2 linked regions of the Hoeflea algicola genome follow. The protein of the gene in region 2 binds, or shares a complex with, the protein of the main gene of each other region. Links are inferred from orthologs where the notes say so. Each region holds a gene or a part of one and is shown on either strand. Other genes may lie near its edges.

Region 1 (4,487 bases), 630 kb from region 2 along the record:
ACATCAGTCATCCCAATCGTCGGCGGGCTTCGGGCCCAAGCCCAGTTGCCGGTCGAGATCGAGGCTGTCGGCAGCCGTGAATTCGGCGGTGACCTCAACCGAGCCGTCTTCGTGATCGATCCGGTCCTTGACCCTGCCCCGGTCATAAATCCAGGACATCACCTGCAATTGCTGGGTACCGAGCCGCACCGTTCGGGTGACAAGTTCACCTGAAATGCGCGATTCGACCGCAGTCAGCAGCGTGTCGACGCCCTCGCCTTTCAAGGCCGAGACCACGATCGCCTCGCCGGAAGCCGCGCGGGTGCGGAGCGCGTCCGCGGCATCGTCGTCGAGCAGATCCACCTTGTTCCAGACTTCCAGCATCTGGCCGGGCTTTTCCTCGCCGACACCAAGACTTTTCAGGATCGCCTCGACATCCGTGGCCTGGGAATTGCGGTCGGGATCGGACATGTCGCGCACATGCAGGATCAGGTCAGCTTCCACAACCTCTTCGAGCGTAGCGCGGAAAGCTGCGACCAGATGCGTCGGCAGATTGGAAATGAAGCCCACCGTGTCCGACAGGATCACCGTGGCGCCATGCGGCAGCTTCATCCGGCGCAGCGTCGGATCGAGCGTGGCAAACAGCATGTCTTCGGCCAGCACCTCTGCACCGGTCAGCCGGTTGAACAGGGTCGATTTGCCGGCATTAGTGTAGCCGACAAGGGCCACGATCGGATGCGGCACCTTCTTGCGCTTGGCGCGGTGCAACTGCCGTGTGCGGCGCACCTGTTCGAGCTCTCGCTCAAGCTTGATGATGCGCTCCTGCAGCAGGCGCCTATCGGCCTCGATCTGAGTTTCTCCGGGGCCACCCATGAAGCCGCCGCCGCCACGCTGACGTTCAAGGTGGGTCCAGCTGCGGACCAGCCGGCCTTTTTGGTAATTGAGATGGGCGAGTTCGACCTGCAACACGCCTTCCTTGGTGGAGGCACGGCGACCGAAGATTTCCAGGATCAGGCCGGTACGGTCGATCACCTTGACCGCCCATTCCTTCTCCAGATTGCGCTGCTGTACCGGCGTCAGCGGATGATCGACGATGACCAGTTGCGAATCGGTCGAATCGATCAGCGCCTTCATCTCGAGCATCTTGCCCTTGCCGAACAAGGTAGAAGGCCGAGGATCGGATATCGGCACGATCAGCGCTTCGGCAACCTCGAGCTCGATGGCGCCAGCCAGGCCGACCGCTTCGCCCAGTCGGTGGCTGTCCGGTCGCTTGGCGACATTGCCACCATCGGGGCCGCTGCCGGGCGCAGCATTGCGCGTGCGCAAGGTCGGGATGAGCACGATCGCGCGGGTGACGATGGACTTGCTGTCCGCGTCGTGGAAATTTCCGGAACTATCAACAGTTTCTATGTGCGTTTTCCCGTCAGGCGCCTTCAGCGGCGTCCTCGTTCTCGAACATCTGCACAGGCTGGCTGGGCATGATGGTGGAGATTGCGTGTTTATAGACAAGCTGCGAGTGGCCATCGCGGCGCAACAGCACGCAGAAATTGTCAAATGACGTCACCACGCCGGTCAGCTTCACCCCGTTGATCAAAAAGATCGTCAGGGAAATCTTCTGCTTCCGAACCGTGTTGAGAAATAGATCCTGCAGGTTTTGTGAACGCTCCGCCATTGCGCCTTATATCCGTCTTTTTATTGCCCGCGCTACGCAGGTCATTACCGCACCCGTTCAGATCCCGTTCGTAACGCTCGTATTCTGACTGAAAACGGAGCCAGCTGTAAAGCCTGCAGTTACGTCAAGCTCCGAACAATTTTACTCCCTGAGACATACAAATTATATTGTTTGCCGCTGACAGAAATTCGCTCGTTCGAATGTATCGCACCAGATCATTGTTGCGGGTGTTTGTAAACACTTGATTTGTCCCGCAGCGGCTGCGCAATCGCGGCGCTCGGCATCAATTTACCAGTCGACCGGGAGTAGAAAATTCGCGTCAAAATATTGATTTGGTACACATAATCATGACCGCAAACAAATTCAAACGGGTCGCCGCGAACTATCGGGTCATCCAGTAGCGCAGGTTCAAGACCGCAAATATGACCATCACCTCAAGCCGCCCCATGGTCATGACGACAATCCCGATGATCTTGGCCGAGGCCGGCATGGCAATCAGTTGAGGCCAGGCCGGATTGGCTGGATCGGTGGTAAACACCGGCGGGATCAGGGCTTCATAGACCGGCCCGGCATTGGCGAAGAAGGCAATCGCCATGGCGATGCCGGCTTCGAAATCCGTCGCCGCAAGCGTCAACGCCATCGCCGCGGCGGCAATAACCAGCAAGGACAGGACAAAATAGGTCCAGATCGCCCGCATGCTTGGCTCGTCGATACGGTGTGTCCCAAAACGCAGGCTGGAGACGCTGCTGGGATAGATCAGCCGGTTGAGTTCGCGTGCGGAATGAATCGCCATGGCCGAAATCCGGTAAACCTTGAAGCCGCCGGTGGTCGAATAGATTCCACCGCCTACAAGCACGATCAGAAGCACGATGATTTCAGGCCAGAGCGCAAGCACGCCTGGCCTGCTTTCAATTCCGCTGGTGGCGATCAGCGAGGTTGCCGCAAGCAGGCTTTCGGCAAACACCGGTCCCAATTCAGCCCCGCCCGAGACTGCTGACAGCCGTGCGGCAAACAGCACTGCGAACACCAGAATTGCCGAGCCGATGATGATCGCTTCTGGATTGGCAGCAATGAAGTGTTTGGGTGTACGCAACAAACGCCGCCGCCAGAACACGCTCACCGTCCCGACAGCCAGCCCAACCGCAAGCACGATCTGCGCCATCGGGCCAGCATGTTGCTCAAGCGCGCCGTCAAATGGCAGGAACCCGCCGGTGGCAATCGCCACCATCGACATCATTGCTGCAAACGGCCCCGCCACGCCCGCCAGCATCAGCGCGATGAAAACGATAAGCGTCATCAGAAGATATTGCCAGAATACGTCGCGGAAACCGGCAAGATCGATGGTCATGTCGCTGGAATGCCCGGTAACAACGCGTCGATCACCGGCAGGCAACCCGCCAAATCCGCCGGGCGCCAGTACGTGAATGATCGATACCAGCGCCAGAAAGCCGCCATACCACTCCACCGAGGCCCGCCAGAACAGGATCGCCCGCGGTGCGGTCTCACGCGTCAATAACGTCGAGCCGGACGTGGTCAGCGCCGACACCGCCTCGAACCAGGCGTCGATCCAGGACAGCCCGGCCAGTGTCTTGAACGAGATCGCCGCGACGATTGGCAACAAGAACCAGACCGCAACCAGCGCAAGATAACCCGATGAACGGCCGAGCCGCCTTGGAAACCCGGCAATCGAGCCGAGCACCATCAGCGCAGCAAACACACCCAGCGAACTGACCAGCAGCATCGAAAACGCGAGATCGCGCATGCCATCGGCGATCGCAAACAGCACCGCCGGCGCCATCATGGCGAACAGGCCGCCGACAGAGACCGCCAGCACGTGAAGGATGCCGAGCATGGAGCTAGAAGAATTCGAGGCTGACGCGGAACATCTGTTCCACATGGCGCACCGAATCCAGCGCCGCGAACATCACCACCCGGTCCTTGGCCTTGATCTTCTGTGATCCGTCGGGCCTGATCACCTGCTTGTCGCGATAGATCGCGCCGATACGCACGCCATCGGGCAGATCCAGATTGCGCAGCGGCTTGCCGACCAGCGGCGAGGTCTCCAGCGCTTCGGCCTCGATCACTTCAGCCGAGCCCTTTTGCACCGAATAGACCGCCCGAATGCGACCGCGGCGAACATGCTGCAGGATCTTCGAAATCGTCACCGCGCGTGGATTGATATGGGCATCGATGCCCAGCGTCTTGGTAAACCCCTGAAACGAGGGATTGTTGATCAAGGCCAGATTGGCCTTGCAACCCAGTCGCTTGGCCATCACCGAGGACAGGATGTTGACCTGGTCGTCATTGGTCAGCGCCACCATCAGATCGGCGTTCTGAATGTCTGCCTCGACGAGGATGTTCTGATCAAGTGACGAGCCGTTGAGCACGACGGTGCGCGAGAGCGAATCGGCAATCGAAACGGCGCGGGCGCGGTCGGCCTCGATGATCTTGACCTTGGTCTTGGGCTGTCGTTCCTCGATTGCGGCGGCGACGTAATAGCCGATATTGCCGCCGCCGGAGATGACGATGCGGCCGGCCTCCTGCTCCTCATGCCCGAACAGGCCAAGCGTGCGGCGAACGTGCTCACGGTCACAGACCACATAGGCCAGATCACCGGTTTCCAGCTGATCGGTGGAGTGCGGCACAAACAGCTTGTCATGGCGCCAGACGCCCACCACGGTGGCAATCAGATCGGGAAATAGTTCGCTGAGTTGCAACAGCGGCGTATTGACCACCGGGCAATCTTCAAGACACTCGATCGCCACCATCGCCACCTTGTCGTCGGCAAAGCGCACCGCGTCGGTGGCGCCGGGCAGCGCGATCCGGCGCAACACCA
Region 2 (5,784 bases):
GACTGGACGCTGCCGCTGACGGTGGCGCGTTTCATGCGCCTGACCGGCAAACCGGACGCTGCGGAGGCTGAGAAGGCTCTGGCCGCCACCGGCATCGCCCATCTGACCGGCGCCGAAATCCGCAACCTGTCAGGAGGCGAATTCCAGCGCGCCATGCTGGCCCGCGCCATTGCCCGCAAGCCCGATCTGCTGGTGCTCGACGAGCCGGTGCAGGGCGTCGATTATTCCGGCGAGATCGCGCTCTATGACCTCATCCGCAAGATCCGCGATGACAATGGCTGCGGCATCCTGCTGATCTCGCATGATCTGCATGTGGTGATGGCCGCCACCGACCGGGTGATCTGTCTCAATGGCCATGTCTGCTGCCAGGGATCACCTGTCACCGTGGCCTCCAGCGACGCCTACCGCCGGCTGTTTGGCGGCTACACCGATGCGGCGCTGGCTGTCTACCAGCACAACCACGACCATACTCATCTCGCCGATGGTCGGGTGCAGCATGCCGATGGCGCGGTGACGGCGCACTGCCATCCCGACGATGGCCACCATAAATGCCATCCCGACGATGGCCACCATGCTGAACATCTGGGCGATGGTCCGCACCACCACAATCATGATCACCAGAAGGGGCAGGGCGGTGGCTCTGTCCATCCCGCGCCGGTAGCAGCAGCGGCCGCACCAACGGCGCCAAACCCGAAAGGCAGCCGAGATGCTTGACGATTTCTTCTTTCGCGCAATCCTCGCAGGCCTTGGCGTGGCATTGGTGGCGGGGCCGCTCGGCTGCTTCATCGTCTGGCGCAGGCTCGCTTATTTCGGCGACACACAGGCCCATGCAGCACTGCTCGGCGTAGCGCTCGCCTTGCTGCTCGAAATCAATGTCACGCTGGCCGTGTTTGTGGTGTCGGCGCTGATCTCGCTGGCGTTGCTGGCCTTGCAGAAGCGGGCGACGTTGTCATCGGATGCGCTGCTGGGGTTGCTGTCGCACGCCTCGCTGGCGATCGGTCTGGTGGCGCTGGCCTTCATGACCTGGGTTCGGGTTGACCTGATGGGGCTGCTGTTCGGCGATATTCTCGCCGTCTCGAAAACCGACATCGCCGTGATCTGGACCGGCGGCCTGTTGGTGCTGGCGGTGCTGGCGGTAATCTGGCGGCCGTTGTTTGCCGCCACCGTCAACACCGAGCTGGCTGAGGCCGAGGGCATGCACCCTGACCGCGTCAATCTCGTCTTCATGATCCTGATGGCCACGGTGATTGCCATTTCCATGAAGATCGTCGGTGTGCTGCTGATTACTGCCATGCTGATCATCCCGGCAGCCACCGCCCGGCGGTTTGCCACGGGGCCTGAGCAGATGGCAATTCTGGCCTCTTTTGCCGGCATGGCCGCGGTCGTGCTGGGCCTTGAGGCGTCGCTTGCCTGGGATACGCCGTCGGGGCCGACCATTGTCGTAGCGGCACTGGTGCTGTTCGTGCTGGCGATGTCGCCGGTGGGCAGCGCGATTGTCCGCATCGCCAGCTTCATTGGCGCAAGAGGCAGACGCAAAGGGGCACCGTCATGAACCAGAATGTCACCTCCGGCGCTGGCCACAGCCATTCAAACCCGCGCGAAAAAACCGATCTGACCAAGAACCAGTCGCTGGTGTTTGGCGCGTTGAGCCGAGCCGAGGGGCCGCTGTCGGCCTACACCATTCTCGACCAGTTGCGCGACGATGGCTTCCGCGCGCCGCTGCAGGTCTACCGCGCGCTCGATAAGCTGGTTGAAACCGGCATGGTTCACCGGCTTGAAAGCCTCAATGCCTTCGTGGCCTGCAGTCATCCCGGCTGCGACAGCCACCAGACCATCGCCTTCGCCATCTGCGAAACCTGCGGCAAGGTTGCCGAAATCTCCGACGAGGCCCTTGAGAGCCGGTTGCGCGAACTGGCGCGTGAGGACGGCTTTACGGTCAAGCGGGCGGTGGTGGAATTGCGCGGGCTATGCGCCGCATGCCGCTAGTCTGGTGACGTGCCTATATCGAGGCACTGACGTTCGCGCCAAACCCGCACGGCCATCCGACGCTTGATCCGAGACTATTCATGGAGACGAAGCATGAAACCGCCGGTCTTTGATGCGAGTGCAGCCAGTTCCTACGCGGAAGGCCCGCCACGGCAGGTTCCCGGTTACGAAAGCCTGCACCGGATGGTGTCGCTGTTGCTTGCCGAGCGCACACCACCAGATGGCTGGGTGCTGGTTCTCGGTGCAGGCGGCGGTCAGGAAATCAGGGCGCTGGCCGACGCGCATCCGGGATGGTGGTTCGATGGCGTCGACCCCTCAGCCGAGATGCTCGAGTTGGCCCGGCAGGTGACCGGTTCCCACGCAGAGCGTATACGTCTGCATCAGGGCTTGATCAGCGACGCCCCCTACGGGCCATACGATGCGGCCACATCCATTCTGACATTCCATTTCATTGCGCATGACCAGCGCCTTGATACCTTGAGTCAGATCCGCAGCCGTCTGAAATCCGGCGCGCCCTTCATTCTGGTTCATCTCAGCTTTCCGCAGACTGAACCGGAACGGTCTATCTGGATCGCCCGCCATGTCGCCTATAGCTTATCGAACGGCACCGACCCGGCTCATGCCGAGAGCGCGCGTCAGGCCATCGGCAGCAGGCTGACTATCCTGTCTCCCGAGGACGAGGTGGCGATGTTGCATCAGGCCGGATTTTCAAATGCCAGCCTGTTTTACGCAGGCCTCAGCATCAAGGGCTGGATTGCCTACGCCGAATAGAAGCAACCCTCTTCTGGAAAGCCACAGTCGGCTTGCATCCTCCTGAAGGGTCGCGCTGCCTGTCGCAGGAAATCCAGAGGAAACGCTGGTCGTCTTTGCTCCGGTCCGTGCGTTGTTTTTCATGTGTCGAGCACCGTCGTGGACGGAAAGTCTCGGCCAGGACCAGCACTCCGGTCGCAATGATGTGGAATGTCTCCGTTTCCTCGGGAGCGCCCCTAACTTGGTAGGCGGTTGCCTTGGCAACCGCTGAAGGAAGGCCTATCCTGAGAAAGGAGCATTGCAACTGGAGATACCCGGTGGACGATGCGGACTGTAAAGCCCAGCGAGAGAAGAGACATGACTGATATGGACAAGAAGCACGGCACTGGATCAACGATGAGCACCGGCGCTCCGGCGGCGAGCGATCGCAATTCGCTCACCATCGGCCCCGATGGTCCGATCGTGCTGCACGACGTACATTTTCTTGAACAGATGGCGCATTTCAACCGCGAAAAGGTTCCGGAGCGTCAACCTCATGCCAAGGGTTCGGGTGCCTTCGGCGTGTTCAAGACGACTGCGGACGTTTCTGCCTACACCAAGGCTGCCTTGTTCCAGAAGGGTGCATCCACGGATATGCTGGCGCGGTTTTCCACCGTGGCTGGGGAATCCGGCAGCCCCGACACCTGGCGGGATGTTCGTGGTTTCTCGCTCAAGTTTTATACCGACGAAGGCAACTATGATCTGGTCGGAAACAACACGCCGATCTTTTTCATTCGCGACGCGATGAAGTTTCCGCACTTCATCCGCAGCCAGAAGCGCCTTCCTGACTCAGGCCTGCGCGACAACCACATGCAATGGGACTTCTGGACCAACAACCCGGAATCGGCGCACCAGGTGACCTATCTGATGGGGCAGCGCGGCCTGCCGCGGACTTGGCGCAACATGAATGGCTACGGCTCCCACACCTATATGTGGATCAATGCCAAGGGCGAAAAATTCTGGGTGAAGTACCATTTCCACACCCATCAGGGCATGGAGTTTTTCTCCAATGCGGAAGCCGCTGCAATGGCCGGTGCTGACGCCGATTTCCATCGCCGCGACTTGTTTGATGCGATCGCGCGCGGTGAACATCCCGTCTGGACTATGTCGGTCCAGGTCATGCCCTATGCCGAGGCCAAGACCTATCGCATCAACCCGTTCGATCTGACCAAGACCTGGCCTCATGCCGACTATCCTTTGATCGAAGTCGGCACCATGACACTCAACCGCAACCCGGAGAATTTCTTCGCGCAAATCGAACAGGCTGCTTTCTCGCCGGGCAATACCGTGCCGGGAATTGGCCTGTCGCCCGACAAGATGCTGCTTGGCCGCGCCTTTGCCTATAATGATGCGCAGCGCAACCGGATCGGCACCAACTTCCACCAGTTGCCGGTCAACCGCCCGAAGGTGGCGGTCAACACCTACATGTTCGACGGCCAGATGGCCTATGAGCATAGCGGCAATGCACCGGTCTATGCGCCCAACAGCGGCGGCCGCAGTTGGGCGGACGAGACCGGCCCGGTTGAAGATGGGTGGGAAACGGACGGCGAAATGGTTCGCAGCGCCTACACGCTGCGTGCCGAGGATGATGATTTCACCCAGCCGGGTATTCTGGTCCGCGAAGTCTTTAATGACGATCAGCGTTCAAAACTGGTTGAAACGGTAAGCGGTGCCCTGCTTGGCGGCGTGCGGTCTCCGGTGCTTGAGCGGGCGTTCGATTACTGGAAGAGTGTCGATGCGGATGTCGGTCGCCGGATCGAGGAACGTGTCCGGGCCGGTTCCGCCGCCTGATATATGCACGGTCGTTCAAATGAGTTCATTTGAACGACCGTCTGCATTTAATGAATCAGACCAATACCGCGCCGCGCAATCACTTGGTTGCGCGGCGCAGTCGTAACCGTAACCGCGATTGTCGGCGATCCGATCGCCAGCACACCAATCGAACGCCGAGCTTACTCCTTCTCGCCCCTTGTCACCCGGATTTCGCCGACATGCGCGCGGGCGAATTCGGTTTTCAGAAATGCCTCGATCAGCCGTGCGGGCAGGGTGATACTGGCGCGGTCGGCGTCGGGCAGGGCGTCGAAACGGCCAGAGCGGCTGCGCCTGCTGTCGATCATGCCGCCAGCCACCGTATTGAGCGTATCGGGATCGATCAGAATGAAGGCGCCGGTTTCGCGGTTGGTTTCATAGGCATCGAAGATCGCGTCTTCCTCGAAATCGAGCTCCACCACGCCGATCCCGTTGAGCGCCAGTACTGCCGCGTCATCCCAGTTGCCGGTTGCCAGATCGAGCGCGGAGACTGGCCGCACCATCACCCGCTGACGTCGCGACCCGGCCTTCAGCCAGTAGCGCTTGCCGGGTACGATGCCGTCGGGTGACAGCGCCACCAGTCGGGCGGTGAACGCTCGGCCGGTCTGCGGCCGCTGGTCGATTGCCGCGATCATGTCGCCGCGCGAAATGTCGACCGGGCGGTCGAGCACCAGGGTGATGGCGTCGCCGCTCACCGCCGCGTTGCGCACCAGATCATAGGTAACGATCGCCTTGACATTGGCCTCGACGCCCGAGGGCAGCACCACGACGCTGTCGCCGGGCTTGATCGAGCCACCGGCGACCGTGCCCTGATAGCCGCGAAAGCCTTCGCCAGGCCGCGATACCCGCTGCACCGGCAGCCGGAACCCGGTGCTCTGTCCGGTGCGCTGGGTGGCCTTCTCCAGCGTTTCCACCAGCGTCGGGCCTGAATACCAGGGCATCACGTCATCGCCGCGCAGCACGATGTTTTCGCCCTTCAGCGCAGACACCGGAATTGCCGTGATCTGGCGCACGCCGAGCGACAACGCGATCTCGCGGAACTCGCGGGCGATCGCCTGGAACCCGGCCTCGTCGTAATGCGCGAGATCGATCTTGTTGACCGCCAGCACGAATTGCCGGATCCCCATCAGCGCGGCAATGGTGGCGTGACGCCTTGTCTGTTCCAGAATGCCGGCGCGGGCATCGACCAGCAGTACCGCC

Evidence for each region. Proteins that work in one complex are often made in the same cells at the same time.
Region 1: the proteins of OEG84_RS00195 (region 2) and hfq are in contact, whole or in part, in a crystal structure (PDB 3VU3), measured with the Escherichia coli proteins. The link is inferred for Hoeflea algicola from one-to-one orthologs.

Annotation. Positions count from the first base shown.
Region 1 is NZ_JAOVZR010000001.1:658,274-662,760, reverse strand. The notes cover bases 28-2,998. They hold hfq (RNA chaperone Hfq), read right to left. Parts: upstream 1,652-2,998; coding sequence 1,403-1,651; downstream 28-1,402. Other genes in these bases: OEG84_RS03330 (potassium transporter TrkG), read right to left, coding at 2,034-2,998; hflX (GTPase HflX), read right to left, coding at 28-1,389. Outside these bases: more of hflX, read right to left, coding at 4-27; more of OEG84_RS03330, read right to left, coding at 2,999-3,503; Trk system potassium transporter TrkA, read right to left, coding at 3,508-4,487. UniProt on the Escherichia coli protein: RNA chaperone that binds small regulatory RNA (sRNAs) and mRNAs to facilitate mRNA translational regulation in response to envelope stress, environmental stress and changes in metabolite concentrations.
Region 2 is NZ_JAOVZR010000001.1:31,363-37,146, forward strand. The notes cover bases 2,451-5,349. They hold OEG84_RS00195 (catalase), read left to right. Parts: upstream 2,451-3,132; coding sequence 3,133-4,566; downstream 4,567-5,349. Other genes in these bases: OEG84_RS00190 (class I SAM-dependent methyltransferase), read left to right, coding at 2,451-2,757; cysN (sulfate adenylyltransferase subunit CysN), read right to left, coding at 4,728-5,349. Also shown: OEG84_RS00175 (ATP-binding cassette domain-containing protein), read left to right, coding at 1-714; OEG84_RS00180 (metal ABC transporter permease), read left to right, coding at 707-1,552; OEG84_RS00185 (Fur family transcriptional regulator), read left to right, coding at 1,549-1,986; more of OEG84_RS00190, read left to right, coding at 2,080-2,450; more of cysN, read right to left, coding at 5,350-5,784.